DNA from 3 places in the Clostridium sp. AWRP genome. Region 3 is predicted to be linked to each of the others. Evidence: riboswitches for the same ligand, from Rfam matches in the RefSeq annotation. Region 3 holds a riboswitch; each other region holds the start of a gene.

Region 1 (8,013 bases), 2.2 Mb from region 3:
AAATTTATATCTTAAAGGATATATATATGTAGGAGATGGCAGGAAATCCATTCCAGCTAATAATCCCTCACCTAGTAGTCACAGTAATTCAAATTCAACTCCTGTTACTAATATTTCTAAAACAGGAATTGTTAATATTTCAAATAGCAGTTCCACATTGAATGTAAGAAATGGGGCGGCTACATCCTTTAGCGTTATAGGAGGATTAAAGAAAGGTCAATCCGTTTCTATAGTAGGATCAGTTGGAAGTTGGTACAAAATTAAATATAATTCTTCTTACGGATATGTGAGTTCTTCTTTTATAAACGCAAGTTCACAATCTAGTACTAGTAGTCATCCTTCTTCTAATTCGGAAGCACAATATTTATCTCCAGCTTCTGCAAAATCAGGTTATGTCAAGCTTAATGACAGTGGATCATCTTTAAACTTAAGAACATCTCCTGGAGGTTCTGTAATAGGCTCACTTGCTAATGGTACCGCTGTAAATATACTAGGAACTAGCGGAAGCTGGTATAAGGTAACTGCAAACGGAAAATCAGGATATGTTTCTTCTAGCTACATAAGCAATTCACAGTCCATAGTAACAACTGCTGCAAAAGTTCAGTCTACAACTTTGAAAACTGGTACTGTAACATTAAGTAATAAGTCTTCGGTATTAAACTTACGAAATAATCCCTGGACTGGTCGTATTATATCCACTCTATCTTCTGGAACCAAAGTAACCATAACAGGCACGGATGGACGTTGGTATAAAGTAACTGTTGGTTCTTTAACAGGATATGTTCATTCAGATTACATAAAATAAATAAAAAATAATATTGTGTAGAAATTTCTACACAATATTATTTTTTATTGCCAAAAAACATTACTTTTCTTTATTTATCTTCATTTTCATTTTAATATTTAATTTATCCATTAAATATTTTTTATTTGTTCCATCATCAGGAAAAATAACATAGCTGCATTTAAGATCGTATTCTCTATACTTTTCATTCATAATTTTTATTTTATTGTAAATATGTTCCATTTCATGAACAATTGAAACAATTTTTCTATAATTGCAGTCTGGAACTACACTTATAAAAGTAGATAATCCATATTTTTCAAATAAATCTGGTACCTTAAAAAGACTTCTCAACTTTTCATAAACTAAATCAAGTAAAATAAGGTAACTATCCTTTACTTCTATTTTCTCATCTTGTTCTGTATAATATTTTTTTATTAAGCTTACCATGATAATTGAAAGCTTTTTATTTTGTGCCCCACATTTTTCAATTTGTCTGGCAATATACTCTTGAAAATTCAAATATACTATTTCTTCTGGTCTATCTGAATTTCTAGTAGATTTTATGAGTTTCGTTATTCTTTTAACTAAATTTTTACTATTGAAAGGTTTTAATATATACTCTGAAGTACCTTCTTTTATACCTTTTATAAATGCTTCTCTAGAATTTAATTTTGTAAGTATCATTACAGGAATGTTTAATTTTTTAGCCTTTATCTTTTTAAGTACTTCAAATCCATCTTCAGTGCTTAATCCCACCTCAAGTATTATCAAATTTATTTCTTCCTTTTTATCATATAACCTATTAAAGAACTCAAAGGAATTTCCACATTCATATACCCCAATACCCGCATCTTCTAATACACGTCTCACCCTATATCTTACATATATCATATCATCTAATATTATAACTTTGTTCATAATTATTCATCCTATAACATCAATATTTTAACCATCCCTTTTACTAAAATTAATTTTTTCCATATTCTATTTATCGTCCACTACTACTATTATTTTATATGTATATTACACTAAAGGTTCATTTCTCATATCATTCCACCGTCTACGGTTATTATCTGTCCTGTTATATATGCGGATGAATCGCCTGCCAAAAAGCATACAGTTTTGGCTATGTCTTCACATTGTCCAAATTTGCCCATAGGTATATCTTCCATTAAGTTTTTCTTCTCATCTTCTTTTAACCAGGAGTTCATTTCCGTATCAATTACCCCTGGTGCAACTGCATTTACCCTTATGTTCGAAGGTGCCATTTCCTTCGCAATAGATTTTGTAAAAAGATTTATAGCTCCTTTAGATGCAGAATAAATGGATTCACAAGCAGCACCTACATTTCCCCACATAGAAGAAATATTTATTATGGATCCTGATTTTTTAGAAATCATATGTTTTAATACAGAGTGCGTACAATTAAGTACTCCCTTTAAATTCACATCTATAATAGAATTCCACTCATCTTCTTTCATATCTATAAAAAGTCCTATTTTAGAAATTCCTGCATTATTAACAAGTATATCTACTCTTCCCATTTTACTTAAGGTACCTTGTACCATCCTTTCAGCATTACTATATAAACTAACATCTCCTTGTACTACCATTCCTACGGAACCAGCTTGTTTTACCATATCTAAAGTTTGATAAGCCCCTTTTTCATCTTTTTTATAATTTATTACTACATTTGCACCGCATTTTGCTAAATTTACAGCAACACTTCTTCCTATTCCTCTGGAAGCTCCTGTTACTATTGCTACTTTCCCGCCTAAATTTTCCATATAAATTTCACACTTCCTATATTAACATAAAATTTACTTTTCAATTAATATTATACATTAAATTTACTTAAAATGTGAAGAAGCTCCTCAGATCCACTTGCATTTCTCATAGTATACAAAGATATTGCCCTATTTTCATTTGCTATTTCATCTATATTCTCTGATATATCTGCAGATGCCTTAGTTCCATTATTTGACGAGTCTACTATAATACACATTATTTTAGTTATTACTAAAAAAGATTCATCTATATTTTCCATAAGCCCACAAAACTTTTTTAATACAGATTCAAATCTCAATCCATCCTTTTCATAATCTTTGCTTATGTCCACCATTTTTCTGTAATCCGACAAAATATTTTCCTCTAAAATTTTCAATATACTCTCCGCTGATAGGGCTAGTTTCTCTACAGATTTTAAAGCATTTTTTACATTTAATTGTATATTACCTACCATATCAGAAGATTGCATAGCTAATTTTCTTACCTCTTCTGCCACCACCATAAATCCCATGCCATATTCACCAGCCCTTGCAGCTTCTATATTGGCATTTAATGCTAATATATTTGTTCTATTTGATATAGTTTTTATTTCTTCAGCCATTATAGAAATATTTTTTACTACTTTCACATTTTCCAGTGCATCTCTTAATTCATCACTATACTGTGTATAATAATTTTCAAAGTCATGTTTTGAGCTTTCCGTATTTTTTTTAATATTTAAAGCCCTTTCCCTTATGTTTTTTGCAAGATCCAGACCTTGATTTGCCTCTTTTGCTGAGTTTTTTATTTCATACTTTACATTTGATATCTTTTGGTTAACTTCTTCTATAGAAGATAAGTTTTCCTGCATATTAGAACATATTTGTGAAGATTCATCTGAAACCAATTTTATTTCCGAATGGGATTTTTCAAACATTTTATTTACATTATCCGCAGCTTCCAAAGCTTCTCCACTTTTTAGTTTTACTTGTTCTATAATATACTCTATTTCATTCATTGCATAGTTTAATGCTGAAGCCGTATCTCCAAATTCATCTCTTTTGTCAATTTGTATTCTGTAGTTTAAATTAAACTTTGATAACTCCAGGGCATACTTTCTTATTTTATGCAGTGGTTTTTTTATAGTCCCAGCTATAAATAACCCTATAAAGAATCCTATCATAATAAATAGAACAGTTATCATAATTATTTTGTATTTTAACATATTTACTTCACTAAATATTTCACTCTTATCTATAGTAAGCCCCAATGACCAATTTGAATCAGCTATTGGTGCATAGGCCATAAACATATCTTCATTATCTTTTTTATAGTATCCCGAGCCACTTTTACCCATTATCATATTTCTTTCTAAAATCGCCAGTTCATTTAAAGAATGATCTTTTTTTTCATCTTCTATAGTATTATCTTTATTTAGCACCAGTTTCAAATCCTTATGTGCTACCTTAACCCCTTCCTTATTTATTATAAAGCAGTATCCGCTTTTACCCAGCTTTTCATTTTGAACTAATTTATTTAAACTTTCCATACTTACATTTGAAAATAATACTCCTACAATTTTTTCATAAGAATCTTTTATTGGAACTGCCACCGCCATTATCTGCTGCCCATCTGTATTCATCACTGGATCTGAAATCGATATTTTCCCACTTAACGCATTTTTAAGGTAATAATTCTTGGTATCCTCTAAATTAGCTCTAGTCTTTTCACCAGTTTGCATATAAATCATACCACTTGAATCCATCACATTTAAGTTCACATATCCTAATTGTTTTGCTCTCATCTTAAGAAGAGATATCTGCATTGAAGTATTCATTGATTTTATAATGTCATTTGATGCTAACTCTTCAATTGCTTTAACGTCCTGTTTTAAAGTCGCATCTATGAGTTTAGAAGATTCTACTGCCCTACTTTCAAGCGAAGATTTTATACTATCTTCCATAGCTCTATAAGCACTGTAATAAGATGTCAATCCTAATATACTGCATATGAATATTATAAGTATTCCAATCTCACAAACTATTTTTACTCCCACACTATTAAAAAAAGATAGATTAAACTTTTTCTCCTTACCAAAAGATAACTTTGAGATGTTTAAATGTAGTTTTTTTAACATAAAATTCCTCCAACATATAAATTTGCATCAATTATATGTTTTATTTTAATATGGTATTTTTAAGTTAATGTTAAATAAAACTTTTTTTAACATCAACTTAACTTATGACATTCATTAAGTGAAATTTGCAATAATATATTTGAATTGGCTTTTTTAATATGATATAATTGTGATAATTTAAAAGGGTCGGATGAAAATAATGGGATTAAACTTTTAAACCGTTATTAGACGAACCTCTGGAGAGACTCTTATGAGCACCGAAGGGGAAAGCCAAAGTTGGGTGAAACTCTCAGGTACAAGGGACAGAGGATTTTATACAAAATAATAATTATTGAGTAAATTAATAGTTATTGTTTAAAATCTTATTTTCCAGAGACTAATTTAATTTGGTCTTTTTTTTTATAATTGCTAATAATAGAATTAATCAATACAAACTATTTAAAGGAGATGGATTATAAAATGAAATCATTTATAACCGTGCTTGGAGAAGACAAAACAGGTATTATTTACAAGGTAACTTCCGTACTATTTGAAAATAACATAAATATTTTAGACATAAACCAAACTCTCATAGAAGGCTATTTTACAATGGTAATGCTAGTTGATTTATCAAAAATGAAAACAGATTTTGTAGAACTAAAGAATGACCTTGAAAATAAAGCTAAAGAAATAGGAGTTGTCATTAAGCTTCAACGAGAAGACATATTTACTTCTATGCACCAAATTTAAACTAAGGAGTTGAGTTAAATGATAAATACTAAAGACATTATGGAAACCATAAACATGATTGACAAAGAAAATCTAGACATAAGAACCATAACTATGGGTATCTCGCTTTTAGATTGTATAGATAGTGATGGCAAAAAAGCAAGAACTAAAATTTACGATAAAATAACTAAGCAGGCCGAAAACCTAGTAAAAACCGCCAAAGAGATTGAAACAGAATATGGTATACCCATAATACATAAAAGAGTATCCGTTACACCTATTTCACTCATAGCCCAAGCAAGTTCTGATAAAAGCTATGTAGAATATGCCAAAATTTTAGATAAAGCTACCCAAACTTTAGGTATTGACTTTATTGGAGGTTTTTCCGCACTTGTACATAAAGGTTATACTAAAGGTGACAAAATACTTATAGAGTCCATACCAGAATCCCTAGCTGTCACTGAAAAAGTCTGTTCTTCTGTAAATGTAGGAACTACAAAAGCAGGAATAAACATGGATGCAGTAAAGGACATGGGAAGAATAGTAAAGGAAACTGCCTATCTCACTAGAGAAAATGAGAGTATAGGTTGTGCAAAATTAGTAATATTTTCAAACGCAGTAGAAGATAACCCTTTCATGGCAGGAGCATTTCATGGAGTTGGAGAAGCTGATTCCATAATAAACGTAGGTGTTAGTGGTCCTGGCGTTGTAAAATGTGCTCTAGAAGAAGTTAAGGGGCAAAATTTCAATGTAGTTGCAGAAACAATAAAAAAGACAGCTTTTAAAATAACAAGAATGGGGCAATTAGTTGCTGGAGAGGCTTCAAAAATATTACACGTTCCTTTTGGTATAGTAGATTTATCACTGGCACCTACACCTGCTGTAGGAGACAGTGTTGCGCGAGTTCTTGAGGAAATGGGCCTTGAAAGCTGTGGATGTCCAGGTACTACTGCTGCTCTAGCGTTATTAAATGATGCAGTCAAAAAAGGAGGCATAATGGCAGCATCTCAAGTTGGAGGATTAAGTGGTGCATTTATACCTGTAAGTGAGGATGAAGGTATGATAAGTGCAGTAAATTCAGGTGCTCTTAACCTTGAAAAATTAGAAGCAATGACTTGTGTATGTTCTGTAGGTCTTGATATGATAGGTATACCTGGTGATACTCCTGAATCCACTATATCTGCCATAATAGCAGATGAATCTGCTATTGGAATGATTAATAATAAAACAACTGCTGTAAGAGTAATCCCTGTGTACGGAAAAAATATCGGAGATGAAGCAAATTTTGGGGGACTTCTGGGGAAAGCACCAATAATGCCTGTAAGTAAATTTTCAAGTGAAAATTTTATAGCTAGAGGTGGAAGAATTCCTGCTCCAATTCACAGCTTTAAAAATTAGATTTTCCACTTAGAAGCCTCATATGTTCCATATATTGAATGCAAATTTAAATATAGGTATAAATAAAATTAAATTTTGCTATAAACATGTTTAGAAATACAATAATACTACGATAACATATACATAGTTACTATATATTGCTATTCTAATGATTTATATGAGGTGAGATAGTATGTTGTCAAAAAAGAAATTAGTTCGAATAAGTGAATTAAAACCAGGAATGATATCAGCAAGTGATATAACCTTTGAAAATAAAATGCTGTTAGCTAAAGATATTGCAATTACGGAATCGGCTATAGAAAAGCTAAAACAAAATATTATTGTTGACGAAGTAGAAATTTATGTAGAAGATACTTCGGAAGATCCTTTAACTGCTAAAATTGAAACTGTAGAGGAACTTGAGAATACTTTTAATGAATTTTCTTATAACTTGGAAAATATATTTGATACCATTTCTAATTTAAAAGCTCCTGAAATAAAGGAAGTAAGAACTTTTTCAGAAAAAATACAGGAAGAGTTTAATTCTACAGGATTAGTTATTAAAAATATAGTATTCCATGGAAGTGGCAATGATACCATTTACAGACACAGCGTAAACGTAGCAGCCGTAAGTTTTATACTTGGAAAATGGTTGGGATTTAGCAAAAGGGATATAAATTTATTGACTTACTCAGCCGTATTACATGACTTTGGGAAAATAAAGATAAGTAAAGATATTATAAATAAAGAGGGAAATCTCACCCCAGAAGAATACAAAGTTTTCAAAACTCACCCTGCCATAGGTTATAATTTTGTAAAAGAAATCCCCTATTTAGATTCTTCAGTAAGTTATGGTGTATTAATGCATCATGAGAGAATGGATGGCTCTGGATATCCACTAGGTATTAAAGAAGATAAAATTCATAAATTTGCTAGAGTAATAGCTATTGCAGATTTGTTTGATGATTTAAGTTCCAATAGATATTGTAAAGAACTAAGTGGCCCTTTTGAAGCTTTAGAAATTATTCAACAGCAAAGTCTTGGAAAACTGGATTGTCAATATTGCACTATGTTTTTAAATCACATAGTAAATTACTATATGGGTGAAAATGTACTTTTAAATAATGAGCAATGCTGTAAAGTTATCCAGGTTAACATGAATGATTTGAAAAATCCTCTTTTACTTGATGACAGTGGATTCCTTGACTTAAAAAAAGAAAAAGATTTATATGTTAAA
Region 2 (8,013 bases), 1.8 Mb from region 3:
CTTCCCTTAGTCCATCTGCTCCCATACTCAAAATATAGGAAAATGCCTTTACCATAACTCCAAAGTTTCCATAAAAGCTCCTTACTTTTCCTATGGAATAAGGTTTGTCATAATCTAAATAATATTTATCTTCGTCTTTAGAAACTACAGGAACAGGTAAAAATTCCATAAGTTGCTTCTTAACTCCTATAGGCCCGCTTCCTGGTCCGCCGCCGCCATGAGGTGTGGAAAAGGTCTTGTGAAGGTTCATATGACATACATCAAATCCCATATCTCCAGGTCTTGTCTTTCCCATATTGGCATTCATGTTAGCGCCATCATAGTAAAGGAGTCCCCCGGCTTCATGAACAAGTTTTGCTATTTCCATAATATTTTTTTCAAAAAGTCCAAGTGTATTTGGATTTGTAAGCATAAGTCCTGCTACTTCATCACTTAATATGGATTTCAAAGATTCAATGTCCACTGTTCCATCTTCATCCGATTTCACTTCTATTATTTTAAACCCTGCACAAGAAGCTGAAGCTGGGTTTGTACCATGAGCTGAATCAGGAACTATAATCTTTTTTCTCTTAAAATCTCCCCTTTTTTCATGGTAAGCTTTTATAATCATAAGTCCTGAAAGTTCTCCATGAGCTCCTGCTGCCGGCTGAAGAGATACAGTTTCAAAGCCTGTTATTTCAGCAAGTTTTTGACTTAATTCATACATAAGTCTTAAAGCTCCCTGGGTAGTCTCTTCTGGCTGATAGGGATGAAGCTGCGTAAACTCCTTAAAATCTGCCATATCTTCATTTATTTTAGGATTATACTTCATTGTACAGGAACCAAGAGGATAAAATCCTGTATCCACACCAAAGTTTTTATTAGAAAGCAGTGTAAAATGTCTTATTACATCTACTTCACTTACTTCTGGAAGCTCAGGCTCCTCTTTGCCTATAAATTCTTCAGGCAGCAATTTTTCAATACCTTCTTCTGGTACGTCACATTTAGGAAGGGAGTAGGCCTTTCTGCCTTCTTTGGAAAGTTCAAAAATAAGTTTGTTATACTCTTTCATTACTCAATTCCCTCCAATACAGAAGTTAATTTATCAATTTCATTCTTTGTCCTCTTTTCAGTGACACATAAAAGCATGGAATTTTTATAAGAAGGATATTGTTTCTCAACATCATATCCACCTAATATTTTATTTTCAAGCAGTGTCTTATTTATATCTTGTACTGAATTTTTTGAAGCAACTACAAATTCATTGAAAAATGGTTTGTCAAATACAGCTTTGTATTTTCCGCTTTCAGTAAGTTTTTTAAATGCATAATGAGATTTTTGAACATTTTGATAAGCTACTTCTTTAATTCCCTTTTTACCTAAGGTAGTTAAATATATAAGTGCTGTCAGTGCATTTAGTGCTTCATTGGAGCATATATTTGAAGAAGCCTTTTCACGTCTTATATGCTGCTCTCTTGCCTGAAGTGTTAGTACATAGCCTCTCTTACCTTCTGAATCCGTAGTTTCACCCACAATTCTTCCTGGAATCTTTCTCAAATATTTTTTAGTAGTAATTAAAAATCCAAGATAAGGGCCGCCGTAATTCATACTGTTTCCAAGAGATTGTCCTTCACCTACAACTACATCTGCTCCATATTCTCCAGGACTCTTTAATACTCCAAGAGAAATAGGATCACAAAATACTATTAAAAGGGATTTATTATCGTGAACATACTTCTCCACATCCTGCAGCTCTTCTAGTAGTCCTAAAAAATTTGGTGTTTGAACTATAACTGCTGCTGTATCCTTATTAATCTCGCCTTTAAGTTTTTCTATATCAGTAACTCCACCTGCTTCATCTATTTCTATTAGATTTAAATTTTTAAATCTCAAATAGGTTTTAAGAACCTTTCTAACTTCAGGATTTAAAGTTTTTGAGGCAACTATATTTTTACGTCTTGTCACATTTGCAGCCATTTGTGCTGCTTCCACACAAGCTGTAGCTCCATCATACATTGAAGCATTTGAAACTTCCATACCTGTTAAATTAGCCATAACCGTCTGGTACTCAAATATAGTCTGAAGTGTACCCTGGCTTATTTCAGCTTGATAAGGAGTATAGGCAGTATAAAACTCAGACCTTGACGTTATGTGCTTTATCACAGAAGGTATATAGTGGTCATAAACTCCTGCACCTAAAAAGCAGGTTAGATCATCCAAGCTTTTATTTGATTTTGCAATGTCTTTAATGTAGGATTCCACCTCAAGCTCGGACATTCCATCATTTATATTCAATTTTCTATTTAAACGAACACTTTCTGGTATATCAGAAAACAGATCATCTATGCTGCTTACTCCTATTTTCTCCAGCATAATTTTCTTGTCTTCTTCTGTAAGTGGTAAATAAGGATGCATATAAATCACTCCTTATCACATATTTTTTCATAGTTTGCTGCATCAAGTAAGTCTTTCAATTCCGATTCATCTGATACTTCAATTGAAATTATCCAGTTTTTATAAGGATCTTCATTGAGACCCTCAGGACTATCTACAAGTTCCTCATTTACTTCTAATACCTTACCTGAAACTGGAATGCACAAATCTGACGCTGCCTTTACAGATTCGACTGTTCCAAATACATCACCTTTTGAGAATTCTGAATCCACTTCAGGAAGTTCAACAAAAACAATCTCTCCTAAAGAATCTTGGGCAAAATCTGTAATGCCAACATAAGCTTTGTCCCCATCAACTTTTATCCATTCATGATCTTTTGAATACAATAATTCCTTTATAGTTTTCATTTATAAATCCTCCCCGCTATTTGTTATAATTTTTATTATAAAATTTTTTACTAACTACTTCCGCCTTTAAAAGCTTATTCCTCACCTTTATAGAAATAGAAGTTCCAATGGGTGCGTATTTAGAATCAATTAAAGCAAAACCTATATTTTTATTTAAAGAAGGTGAGCGATATCCAGTGGTTACTTCTCCTATTTTCTTATTCTCTGCAAAAACTTCATATCCGTGCCTTGAAATTCCTCTTTCCTTCATTTCAAAACCAACTATTTTTCTCTTTAGTCCTTCTTTTTTCTGCTTTACAAGAGCATCCTTACCTATAAAATTGTCCTTATCCAATTTTACAAAAATTCCTATACCTGCTTCAAGAGGTGTAATCGAGTCAGACAATTCATTTCCATAAAGAGGCAAGCTAACTTCAAATCTCAAAGTATCCCTTGCACCAAGTCCTGCTGGTTTTATGCCATCTTCCTTACCAGTTTCCAGAATTTTGTCCCATAGATACTCTGCATTTTCAGTCCCTGAGTAAATTTCAAATCCATCTTCTCCTGTATATCCTGTCCTTGAAACCATGCACTTTTTTCCTGCAACTAGTACATCTTTTTTAAAGAAATAGAACTTGATGCTATTTAAATCTGTATCCGTCAATTTTTGAAGTATTTTTTGTGCATTTGGTCCCTGAATTGCAAGCTGTATAATTGAAGGAGATATATTTTTTATATCCACCTGAAAATTTCCCTTATTTTTTTTCATCCAATCAATATCTTTATCCGTATTTGCAGCATTTATTACGAGAAAAAAGTGCTCATTTGTAAATTTATAAACAAGTATATCATCTACTATTCCACCTTCTGGATAGCACATAGGTGTATATAATATTTGATTTTCTTTAATCTTAGCTGCATCATTTGTTATTAAATTTTGAACAAATTCTAGTGCATCTTTTCCTGTTATATCTGCTTCTCCCATATGTGAGACATCAAATAATCCTGCTTTTTTACGCACTGCTTGATGTTCAGCTGTTATGCATTCAAATTGAACCGGCATATCCCATCCTGCAAAATCTATTATTTTTGCACCGTATTTCTTATAGGCATCAAACAGCGGAGTTTTCTTTAATTCTTCCATAACATAAGACCCCCTTCATATTTTTACGCATTAAAAAAGGATATGGAGACTATTTACCCAATAGTCCACATATCCTCTGTTTTTTTACCTGAGAGTTTCGATATTACATATCTTTCACCTTTGGTACTGCTTTTTTAGCAGCTTTTTCAGAGTTTTGTCCCACAGCGCTCCCTTTACCTGAAAGTTTTTGATATAACCGTGGCGGTATATCATTGCTTCTTCGGTCAACAACTAGATGTTATCTCGCACTGTATTCATCCAATTTATATACTTTTTACTACATTATTAATATACACCTTAAGATATGGAATTTCAATAAAAATATTTTTTAATTTTTATCTGAATTTTCAAATCTTTTATCCATAGTATTTATATATTCTTCCATAGCATTTACAAGATGTTTTGAAACCTCTACTGCTTCAACAACAGTTTTGGCACCTGTTACCACATCACCTGATGCAAAAACCCCAGACCTTGTAGTTCTTCCTGAATCATCTGTTTGTATAAGGCCTCTGGAATTCACTTCTATTCCTTCAGAATTGTTTACTATATTTGCCTTAGGCCCCTGGCCTACAGCAATTATTATAGAATCTGCATTAAAAAGCTTTTCTTCCTCATCTTTTAGCATTACTTTCTTTTTTCCGGTATTTTCATCAAATGATACTTCAGTTGGAACTATTTTAATTCCATCATCTGTTATTTCAACTGGTGCCATTTTATAGAGAAATTTCACTCCATCAAGTTTGGCATAATCGATTTCTATATTATCTGCTCCTGCATGTTCTTCATCACTTCTTGCAATTATAGTTACGTCATTTGATCCATTTCTAATTATGGTCCTTGCAGCATCCATAGCAACATTTCCTGCACCTATAACTGCAACTTTATCTCCCAAATTATAGGACTCAGGATTCTTAAGATAATCTATGGCATAATTCACATTTCCATAAGTTTCTCCTTTAAGTCCCAAGTTCCTTGGGCTCCACACTCCTGTTCCTATATAAACCGCCCTGTATCCATCCCTAAACAAATCTTCAACAGTTATAACAGGACCTATAAGAGTATTAGGCCTTATCTTAACTCCCATATGGAAAAGTTTATCTTTAAGCCTGTCCAAAATATCTTTTGGAAGTCTAAATGCAGGTATTCCGTATCTCAAAACTCCTCCTATATCTTCATGGGATTCAAATATAGTCACATCATATCCCTTTCTTGCCATTATAAAAGCAATACTCAATCCTGCTGGACCTGATCCTACTACTGCAATTTTTTTATTCAACTTTTTTATATCAGCTGACGTTATAAAATTAAGATAAAAGTCCGATATATATTTTTCGATAAGTCCAAACTTTATAGGAGTTCCTTTTTTACCAAGCACGCAATGGCCTTCACAAAACTTTTCATGTGGACAAACTTGTGAACAAATAGCTGACATGGGATTATTTTTAAAAAGAAGTTTCCCGGCTTCCTTTATTTTGTTCTCTTTAAAAAGTTTTATTACTTCATTTATAGGGGTACTTACAGGGCATCCTTTTTTACATTGGGGCACTTTACATCCAATACATCTATTAGCTTCACCAAAAACAATTTTATCCAATTCTTTTTCCTCCCTTGTGTGTAAACAAACTCTATAATGTTTTATTTACCATCTGTACTATTTTTTATCAACATTCTGTGCTAATATTTATATTACATATATATAATCATATATAATAAAAATTCTCAATGCTTATTATCTGTATCTATATTATTAATCTTCTGTATTTCTTAATTCATCTTAAAAATACTTCAGATTTCATAAGATTTATAATAGTTATCATGCACAACGAGCACCCCTATTTTCTTCCTGACTTTTGTAAAATTGCCTCAAAATAATAATTTATTGTATTTTAAATAAAAAGCTGCATTAGCTTGAAGTTAATCCTCCATCCAATGCAGCTTTTCAGTTATATTCTAAATATTAATCATACATTTATCGTTCACAACAATATTTCTGTTAAAACTTTTATTACCAATTAAATCTATTACACTAGATTATTTATCTGTTTTATTATAATTTATTAAACATCCATCTAACAATATATTTACTTCCTTCTCAGTAAGTTTGTCAATTTTTACACTGAACTTTTTGAGACTCCCCTTTACCACATAAGCATCTATTTCAGATGGTCTCTCAGCAACAGCCTTTCTTATATTAGGAATAAATATATAATCACCGCATTCAAATTGTGGTTCATCTTCCATAACAAAAGGAAGTATACCCCAATTAATCAAATTTGAACGATATCTTTTAGTAGCATATTCTCTTGCAATATTAGCATATCCGCCTAAAACTTTTTGACAGCTGGCTGCCTGTTCTCTAGCAGAACCATCTCCAGGCTTTACTGCATATATCATGCTTCCTATACCTGTATTACTTGTATTTATATTGCCAAACTCCTCTTTTATTACACTAAATACTTTTTCTAGATCCCTATTTGCATCAAAAGGAGACTTTCCTGCAAGTCTATCTTTTTCTGATTTTTGAATCTGTTTTGATCTTCCAACATATTCAGGATCCTTACGCGATAGTGTAAACTCTGAAAGCTTTAATGGATTTGACCTATAAGAAGATGTATCTCCTGAAGGTATCAATTCATCTGTTGTAGTTACAGGATCTTTGATTAAAGAACACACTTTTAGTATTAAGTTATCTGAAAGCTCAGGCATATCCGGCCAGTTCTTTATATTAGGTCCAAATCTTAATTCCACATCACTATTTCCTTTATCAAAAGCATTATAAACACGGTTATCATAAATCGTCTTATTAAAATAATATTTAGGTATATTGTAATCTACATCTAAATCTGTAGCTGCTGTAACAAATCCTTTGTTAGCAGCTGTTGCTGCTATTGAACGTGCATCCATAAGTGCCACATAAGAAAGCTGATCATCATTAGGTTTTGAGCCTTCACGATTAGGGAAGTTTCTAGTTGTATGTCTTATGCTGAGTGAATTATTAGAAGGTGTATCTCCTCCTCCAAAACATGGTCCACAGAAAGCTGTCTTAACTATTGCTCCTGTCTGCATCAATTCTGCAGCAATTCCGTTTTGAGCTAAGCTATAATAAACAGGCTGACTGGAAGGATAAACATTTAATGTAAACTCATCATTTCCAATAGATTTTCCCTTTAATATGCTGGAAGCTTCACAAATATTTTCATAGTTACCTCCAGCACATCCTGCTATACATCCTTGTTCTACATATAATCTATTATCTCTTATCTTTTCTTTTAAAGAAAAATCAAGATTTTTGTTAGACATTCTCCTTCTAGCATCTTTTTCTACTTTATCCAATATATCATAAAGGTTTGCATTAAGATCTTCAATAGTGTATACGTTACTTGGGTGGAAAGGCATTGCTATCATAGATTTTATTTTTGACAAATCAACATATACAATTCCATCATAATATGCAGCACTTCCAGGATTTAATTCTTTATAGTCCTCTTTTCTTCCATGTAATTCAAGGTAATCACAAACTTTGCTGTCAGTTTTCCATATGGAAGTCAAACATGTAGTTTCAGTAGTCATTACATCAATGCCAGTTCTGTATTCTACAGATAAGTTTTCTATTCCAGGTCCTACAAATTCCATTACCTTGTTTTTAACAAAGCCATTCTTAAATACTTCACCAATTATAGACAAGGCAACATCCTGTGGTCCTATACCCTTTTGTGGTTTCCCTGTTAAATAAATTCCTATAACTCCAGGATAGGATATATCATATGTTTGAGACAGCAGTTGTTTAACAAGTTCTCCGCCGCCTTCACCTATTGCCATTGTACCAAGTGCTCCGTAACGGGTATGACTGTCTGATCCTAAAATCATCTTTCCACAACCTGCCATCATCTCACGCATATACTGATGAATAACCGCTAAGTGAGGTGGAACATATATTCCTCCATATTTCTTTGCAGCAGATAATCCAAATAAATGGTCGTCTTCATTAATTGTTCCACCAACAGCACAGAGACTATTGTGGCAATTAGTAAGCACATATGGTATTGGGAATTTTGTAAGCCCACTGGCACGAGATGTTTGTATAATTCCTACAAAAGTGATGTCATG
Region 3 (8,013 bases):
TATGGAAACACTGGAGAAGTCTATTAAGTTGAAAGAAAATGATATAAAGAAACTGGAAGAAGATAGTTTAAATCTTATGTATGAAGAAGAGAATACATCAAAAGAAAGGTCTAAAAGTAGAAAAAAGTTAATGGATTTAAAAGAAAAATTTTATAATTGTAAGGAAAGTAGCAGTGAAAACAGAGTTAGAGCTAAAGAGAATATAGTTAAGGCAGAAGGTAATATTAAGGCATTTGAGCAACGTATTCCTAAAAAACTTTTGGATGAGTTCAATGAACTATGTTCTATTAAGGGAACAGGAGCTGCTGTAATTTCAAAAGGAGTCTGTTCTGGGTGTAAAATGAAGGTATCTGCTGTTACTGTAGATGATATTAAAAAAAATAAGCATATAGTTTATTGCGATAATTGCGGTAGAATAGTACATTATAACCATTCAAATGCCTAAGTTACATTAAAAAATTAAAATTTTTGTTGTAATATTTTATTAGTTATGATATTATGTAATTCGTAAGTAAGTCAGACAATCGCTGCTGTAGAAATACAGGAGAGGAAAGTCCGGGCTTCATAGGGCAGGGTGCTGGGTAACACCCAGTCAGGGTGACCTGAAGGAAAGTGCAACAGAAATATACCGCCGAAATTTTATTTCGGTAAGGTTGGAAAGGCGAGGTAAGAGCTCACCAGCGCATTGGTGACTTTGCGGCTATGTAAACCCCATCTGAAGCAAGATCGAATAGGAAAGCATATAAAAGCGGCCCGCTTTGCTTTCGGGTAGTATCGCTTGAGCCCACTGGTAACAATGGGCCTAGATAGATGATTGTCTAATACAGAACTCGGCTTATAGATTTGCTTACCCACTAGAAAACACTAGGCTTGTGCCTGGTGCTTTTTTATTTTGCCATACTCTTGCCATACTATTAGCCATCAATCAATTTTGAAATGCTATCCGTAGCCTGCTTTTGCATTTTTTTATTTACATGGGAATATATATTTGCGGTAGTAGAAATGCCTTTAGGATTATTATCAATGGTTAATTTAGGAAACAAGAAAAGGGAGATATGTACAATATACCTCCCTTAACATACAACTTTTATTACTAAGCATTATAGATTCTTTGTTAAACCAGTTCTTTCATTAAAGGCCTCAATGTATTTATCAAGTTCTGGTCCCATTTGGTGCAGCTTACCCCAATAATTATCATAATCATACCATTGTGCGTTTAATTCTTCTAAATCATATTGCTGTTGCTCAATCCATGTATAGTATTTAAGATTATGAATACGCTTTTTACTTTGATATGTTAATTCTTCCATACTATCAGTTCTAACGCCTAAAATATTTCTATTATGATCTATAGCACCATCAACAACTTCATAATCTCTTCCTCTTTCAGCACTCATTTCTTGTAGTCTCGATTGATACATTTCTGCTGAATCAGTAAGAACGGTTATTACCATATCATTTTCATTTAATTCATAATATTTTGCAAATTTTATACATGAAAGTATATTTGCTGCACCTGATATGCCAACCCATGAAAGCTTTTTAATTACATCTTCTTTAACTCCTGCAGACCTTAGATATTCTTGTCCAGCAGGTTCATTAAATAGACGGAACATAGCTAAACTATCATTATCATCTATTGCAATGACCATGTCTGTATTTCTTATATTATGAATCCATGGTACATGTTTGTCTCCAATACCTTCAATTCTGTGTTCGCCAAAACCATTGTTAAGCAGAGTAGGACATTGTAATGCCTCACCAACTGCAAATTTAGCGTTTGGATACTGATCCTTTAAATAGTCTGCACTGCCTAAAGTTCCAGCTGATCCAGATGTTAAACATACGCCAGCAAGTTTTCCTTTTTCACCAGCTTCAGCTTTAATAACTGATTCCATGGCACTGCCAGTAACTTCATAATGCCATAAATGATTACCAAGTTCACCAAACTGATTAAATATAACAACATTATCTCTTGTTCTTCTTAGTTCCCATGTTTTATCATAGATTTCTTTTACGTTACTTTCAGAACCAGGGGTAGCAATAACTTCTCCAGCTACTTTTTTAAGCCAATCAAAACGCTCTTTACTCATATTTTCCGGTAAGATAGCGATTGAACTGCAACCTAGTAATGCTGAGTTATAAGCTCCCCCACGGCAGAAGTTACCAGTTGAAGGCCATACTGCCTGATGGTAAGTAGGATCAAATTGACCAGTTACTAAACGTGGAACTAGACAAGCAAAGCTTGCCCCAACTTTGTGAGCTCCTGTTGGAAAGAACTTTCCTGCCATAGCAAAAATTCTAGCTTTAACACCAGAAATTTCAGGAGGAATTTCAATGTAGTTTGGTAATTTGTTGTACAAACCACCTTTTGCTACAGGCTCATTATACCAGGAAATTCTAAATAAATTAATGGGATCTATATCCCACAATCCTGTTTCTTTTAATCTAGCTTTAATTTTTGCAGGCACCTTGCTGGAATCTTTCATTTGTGCTAGTGTTGGAATAATGATGTTTTTTTCTTTGGCACTAGCTGCTGTTTTTTTCAATTGTTCTTCATTGATTGTTAAATCGATCAATTTATGCATCCTTTTTACCTCCTATTTATACAAGTTAAAATTAGACTAACTAGTTAGTCAACATATTCTATTCTTTAGTATATAATATTTCTTATTATATGTCAAAAATAACCATAGAAATTCATTGATAAAATTTAATAGTATAATCGATAAATTTTTTAGAGGCATTAGAAAGATATTGATTTTTGTTATAGGCAATAGAAACTCCTCGTTTTGGCATAGGACAAATTAGTTTGTAAAAGCGAAGATTTTCTGCATTTGGCGAATATTTAACTAACGTATCTGAAATAAAAACAGCTCCAAGACCTTTTGAAGCAAATTCAAATGAAGTCATCTGTTGGTTAAATGACATTTTTACAAAAGGTGTAATTTGATAATAATTAAAAATTGCTTCAGTTCTTCTAAAAATTTCATTGGTTGGTTCTAATAAGAGAAATGGAAGATCTTTTAGCTCATATAAGTCAACTGCAGATTGACTATCAAAAAGATGCTCATTGTTTTTTATTTGAGCAGAGGTCATGCCATATTTAAAAATTTTTTTACTTATTTTAATGCTTGTAGGAATAGCAAGTAAAATCTGATTACTAAATAAAGGTATGGAAGAAAAAACATCTTCTTCAAACCAGTCAGTATCTAAAATCAAGTCGATGGCACCATCTGCAAGCATATTTTTTAAGATAGGGAGTGAAGCTTCTTTTGCTGCAATTTTAATTCCAGGGTATTTTTTAGAAAATTCTACAATAAGTTCAGGAAGCAAATATGTCATAGAAATTATAGCTCCGCCGATTATAATTTTCCCTACTTTTAATTCATTTAATTCCTGAAAATAATCAGTACATTCTTTTTCCATATCCATAATTTTTTCAACCTTTTCAATATACATTTGTCCGGCATCTGTTAATTTAAGAGGCAATTTTCCCCTTTCGAATAAAGGTTGTCCAAGTTGGTGTTCCAATTTACGGATTGCAATGCTTAAGGCAGGCTGTGTTATATATAAATTTTCTGCTGCCCTGGAGAAGCTGCCAGACCTATATACTTCGTAAACATAATTCATATTTTTAAACAAATTTTTCACCTCTATATAAATTTAATTTATATGATAAGTAAAATATATAAATTTGATTATATATTAAAAAGTTGGTAATATCAATATTGTATGAATTTATGGGGAGGTTAGAAATGATTACATATATTATAGTATGCCCACTAGTTTTTATTGCGGGCTTTGTAGATGCAATTGCAGGGGGAGGAGGACTTATATCACTTCCGGCATATATGATTTCAGGTATTCCGGTTCATTTTGCTATTGGTACAAATAAAATGAGTTCTTGTATGGGGACAATTATAGCTACATGTCGCTATGCTAAAAATGGATATATAAAGTTGAAACTGGGAATTTGTAGTGCAGTTTGTGCTTTGATTGGGTCACCGCTTGGGGCTCTTATTTCCTTAAGAATAGAAGACTTCTATTTCAAAATTTTAATGTTATTCATTTTGCCTGTAACAGCATTTTATGTTTTGCATAAGCATAATTTTGAAGATAATAAACAGGAAGCATCAATTAATTATAAAACTTACATAATATGTATGCTAATTGCATTTTTTTTAGGGATATATGATGGGTTTTATGGCCCAGGAACAGGAACATTTTTACTTCTATTATTGACGAGCATTGCAAATTTGAAAATGAATACTTCTGCAGGAATTACAAAAGCTATAAATCTATCATCAAATATAGCTAGTCTAGTAACATTTATTATAAATGCAAAAGTATTTTTAGTTTTGGGTTTGGTCGCAGGCTTATTTAGTATTGCTGGAAATTACATTGGCTCTGGTTATTTTACAAAAAGCGGATCAAAAATAGTACGTCCTGTAATTATAATTGTACTTACGATTTTTTTTATTAAAATATTAGTTGAGGTATTATCCATAAAATTATAATATCAATTATGCAACTACGATAAGTAATCTGACCTGATGTTGCAGTGGGTAAATGATGTTAGTAAAGAAGATTATTAATATGTATTTGGGAGTGTGAAATATATGGACGAATTAGAAAAAAGAAAAATAGAATTACGAAATCATAAAGGAAAGATGGTTAGACACTTCAAAAATAAAAATTACTTAATATTAGATTTTGCAACACATACTGAGACAGAAGAAGAATTAGTTATATATAAAGCTCTTTACGGTAACTGTGGTGTATTCGCAAGACCAATAGACATGTTTGTTAGTGAAGTAGATCATGAAAAGTATCCTGAAATAAGCCAAAAATGGAGATTTGAATTAATTAAATAGAAAAGGATTTTCATTCCTCCAATTTTATTTAGTTTTAACTTAGTATGGTCACTTTAGTATAAATACTTTTTAAAATTATGAATAAATGTAATTTATATTTATTAAAAGTGAAGAAGTTGTTGCAATTTTATTAAATATGTATTAGTATATAATAAAATTAATAATTCAGATGAAGATAGTGGGAGAGTTATGGCTTTTGCCATTCACCGAAGAAGTAAATCTTTCAGGTACCTATTTAATTATAGAGATGACCGCTATTAGATGAATCCTTGGAGAGACTCTTATTGAGCACCGAAGGAGAAAGTCGCAGGGCGAAACTCTCAGGTAAAAGGACAGGGGAAAGGTAACATATCTTATAAAAAGTAATACATAATCAATTACTTCATTTGGATCTTATCTATTCCCATTTGTATCTCCAATCACAAAATATTTATATAGGAAAAGGCATTTTTAGTACATGCTTTTTAGCTAAGGTGGAGGGATAAAATGGATCAATTAACATCAGAAAATCAAAATTTATCAAGAGGACTAAAAAACCGTCATGTCCAATTACTTGCAATTGGAGGTGCAATTGGTACTGGATTATTTCTTGGTTCAGGCAGGTCTATTCACTTGGCTGGTCCATCTATTTTATTTGCATATACTATAACAGGAATTATTTTATTTTTTGTAATGCGTGCCCTTGGTGAATTATTGCTTTCTAATTTAAACTACCATTCTTTTGTAGAGTTTGTGTACGATTATTTAGGAGAAGAAGCAGCATTCATTACTGGATGGACATACTGGTTCTGCTGGATTTCACTTGCTATGGCCGATGTAGCTGCCACTGGACTTTATGTACAATACTGGATTCCGAATATACCTAGATGGGTGCCAAGCCTTATAGTTCTTGTAGTTTTACTAATTATGAACCTTACTGCAGTAAAATTGTTTGGTGAAATGGAATTCTGGTTTGCATTAATTAAAGTTGTTGCCATTTTGGCGCTTATTATAGTTGGTACATTTATGATTATTAAAGGATTTTCTACAAATGCTGGTGCATCTAGTTTTTCAAACCTTTGGAGACACGGCGGTTGGTTACCGAATGGGGTAAATGGTTTTATACTTTCATTTCAAATGGTTGTATTTGCTTTCACTGGAATTGAATTGGTTGGTTTAACAGCTGGTGAAACTGAAAATCCAGAACATGTTATTCCAAGGGCTATTAATAACATTCCAATTAGAATTATTATTTTCTATGTAGGAGCACTTGCTGTTATTATGGGAATATATCCATGGAATTCAATCAATCCAGCTAAAAGTCCATTTGTACAGGTATTTGCTTCAGTTGGAATTGCAGCAGCGGCAAGCATTGTAAATTTTGTTGTACTAACGTCAGCTGCATCTGCTTGTAACAGTGGTATTTTCAGTACAAGCCGTATGGTTTACTCTCTTGCTAAAGAAAATAATGCACCTGAGTCAATGAAAAAGTTAACTTCTAATCATATACCTTGTAATGCTGCAATATTTTCTGCAGCCATTATCTTAATTGCAGTTATTTTAAATTATATTATGCCAGGTGAAGTATTTGTACTAATTACAAGTATATCAACATTTTGCTACATATATATCTGGGCAATTATAGTTATCTGTCACATGAAATATCGTAAAACTAAACCTGAACTTGCTGCCAAGAACAAATTTAAAATGCCACTTTATCCAATCATGAACTATATAATTCTAGCATTCTTTGCTTTTGTTATAGTTACATTAACACTTAATAATGAAACTCGTGTAGCTCTATTTGTAACACCTGTATGGTTTATAATGCTTGGGGTGATTTACAGGATATTTAAATCAAAAAAGAAAACTGAAGAAGAGACCAAAAGAAATTTAGCATAGGTTAACAGTAAAGAAATTTATTTCTAAATGTTATGAATTTAAATTTTTCAGATTTGTAAATTTGGTCAACCCTCTAATTAGTTTAAACAAATGTGTGTTTAATTGTAGTGATAGATTCTTAGAGTAGAAAGTAGGAATTTGCTATGATATAATGACATAGAGGTGAATGTAAGATGGATGATGAGGTGAAAGTCCCAAACCATATATATCAAATGTCTACAATAAATGCACTTGTTTCGGGACTATATGATGGATGTGTTTCATTATCTAAACTTCTTAAAAAAGGAAACTTTGGTATAGGTACTTTTAAAGGTCTAGATGGTGAACTAACTCTCTTAAATGGAACTTTTTATAGAACCAAACCTGATGGCAGTGTATATGTATGTTCCCAAAACGTATCTGTTCCTTTTGCTGTAGTCACTGAATTGGAAAATTATAATACTTATAATATTCAAAATTGTACTTCTTATGAAGATATAAGAAAAGAATTGGACAGCTTTATAGAAAGCAAAAATATATTTTATGCTTTCTATATGGAGGGTAAATTTAATTATGTAAAAACACGTACTGTTGTAAAACAGAATGTGCCCTATAAGCCTATGGCTGAAGTTGTTAAAGATCAGCCTATGTTTGAATATAATGATGTTTATGGATATGTGGTTGGATTTAGATGTCCAGATTATGTTGAAGGTCTTAATGTCCCTGGATATCATTTTCATTTCATAAATAAAGATAAGAAATTTGGTGGACATATAAGCGAATTTTCTATTGAAAGTGCAAAGGCTTATGTACAGAACTGTTCCTGCTTTAGAATGGAGCTTCCTAAAAATGAAAGTTTCTATAATATGGAAGTGCAAGATAGAAATGATGAGATAACAAGTGTTGAAAAATAAAGTATTGATAGAAAAAAACACTAGACAGTGCTAATAACAATGTCTAGTGTTTTTTATCTTGCTCAATTTTTTCATTGAGTTCATTTAGGTAAGTCCACCTGTCCATCTTTTCTTCTAGTTCTTTTTCCAGTGAATTTTTTTCGGATAAGAGATCTTCAAGAAGTATATAATCAAATGAAGCAGCTTCCATTTCTATTTTCTTTTCAGATATAGATTTTTCTAGATTTTCGATTACCTCATCTATTTTGTCAAACTCCATTTGTTCTGCATAGGTAAATTTTAAAGATTTTTCTTTTTGCAACTTATAATTGTTTTTAGCTGTATTGTTTTTAATGCTTATTTTTTCTTCGGGTATTTTTGCA

What was found. Region 3 has a riboswitch for glycine ahead of DMR38_RS03970 (amino acid permease). Riboswitches for the same ligand answer to the same signal wherever they lie in the genome.
Region 1: another riboswitch for glycine. It lies ahead of DMR38_RS14820 (ACT domain-containing protein); the one in region 3 lies ahead of DMR38_RS03970 (amino acid permease).
Region 2: another riboswitch for glycine. It lies ahead of gcvT (glycine cleavage system aminomethyltransferase GcvT); the one in region 3 lies ahead of DMR38_RS03970 (amino acid permease).

What each region holds. Positions count from the first base shown of each region.
Region 1 covers NZ_CP029758.2:3,224,082-3,232,094, forward strand. The annotation lists gene DMR38_RS14800 (SH3 domain-containing protein) at 1-805, shown strand, start outside; gene DMR38_RS14805 (response regulator) at 866-1,705, opposite strand; gene DMR38_RS14810 (SDR family oxidoreductase) at 1,831-2,574, opposite strand; gene DMR38_RS14815 (methyl-accepting chemotaxis protein) at 2,625-4,691, opposite strand; glycine riboswitch at 4,918-5,007, shown strand; gene DMR38_RS14820 (ACT domain-containing protein) at 5,151-5,420, shown strand; gene DMR38_RS14825 (PFL family protein) at 5,439-6,797, shown strand; gene DMR38_RS14830 (HD-GYP domain-containing protein) at 6,970-8,013, shown strand, end outside.
Region 2 covers NZ_CP029758.2:2,724,587-2,732,599, forward strand. The annotation lists gene gcvPB (aminomethyl-transferring glycine dehydrogenase subunit GcvPB) at 1-1,051, opposite strand, end outside; gene gcvPA (aminomethyl-transferring glycine dehydrogenase subunit GcvPA) at 1,051-2,394, opposite strand; gene gcvH (glycine cleavage system protein GcvH) at 2,400-2,780, opposite strand; gene gcvT (glycine cleavage system aminomethyltransferase GcvT) at 2,797-3,903, opposite strand; glycine riboswitch at 3,970-4,063, opposite strand; gene DMR38_RS12400 (NAD(P)-dependent oxidoreductase) at 4,232-5,500, opposite strand; gene DMR38_RS12405 (hydratase) at 5,938-8,013, opposite strand, start outside.
Region 3 covers NZ_CP029758.2:879,624-887,636, forward strand. The annotation lists gene DMR38_RS03940 (C4-type zinc ribbon domain-containing protein) at 1-445, shown strand, start outside; RNA gene rnpB (RNase P RNA component class A) at 509-854, shown strand; gene DMR38_RS22480 (hypothetical protein) at 915-1,043, opposite strand; gene DMR38_RS03950 (pyridoxal-phosphate dependent enzyme) at 1,101-2,588, opposite strand; gene DMR38_RS03955 (LysR family transcriptional regulator) at 2,701-3,633, opposite strand; gene DMR38_RS03960 (TSUP family transporter) at 3,759-4,520, shown strand; gene DMR38_RS03965 (DUF1653 domain-containing protein) at 4,623-4,877, shown strand; glycine riboswitch at 5,137-5,223, shown strand; gene DMR38_RS03970 (amino acid permease) at 5,364-6,758, shown strand; gene budA (acetolactate decarboxylase) at 6,932-7,651, shown strand; gene DMR38_RS03980 (ABC-F family ATP-binding cassette domain-containing protein) at 7,695-8,013, opposite strand, start outside.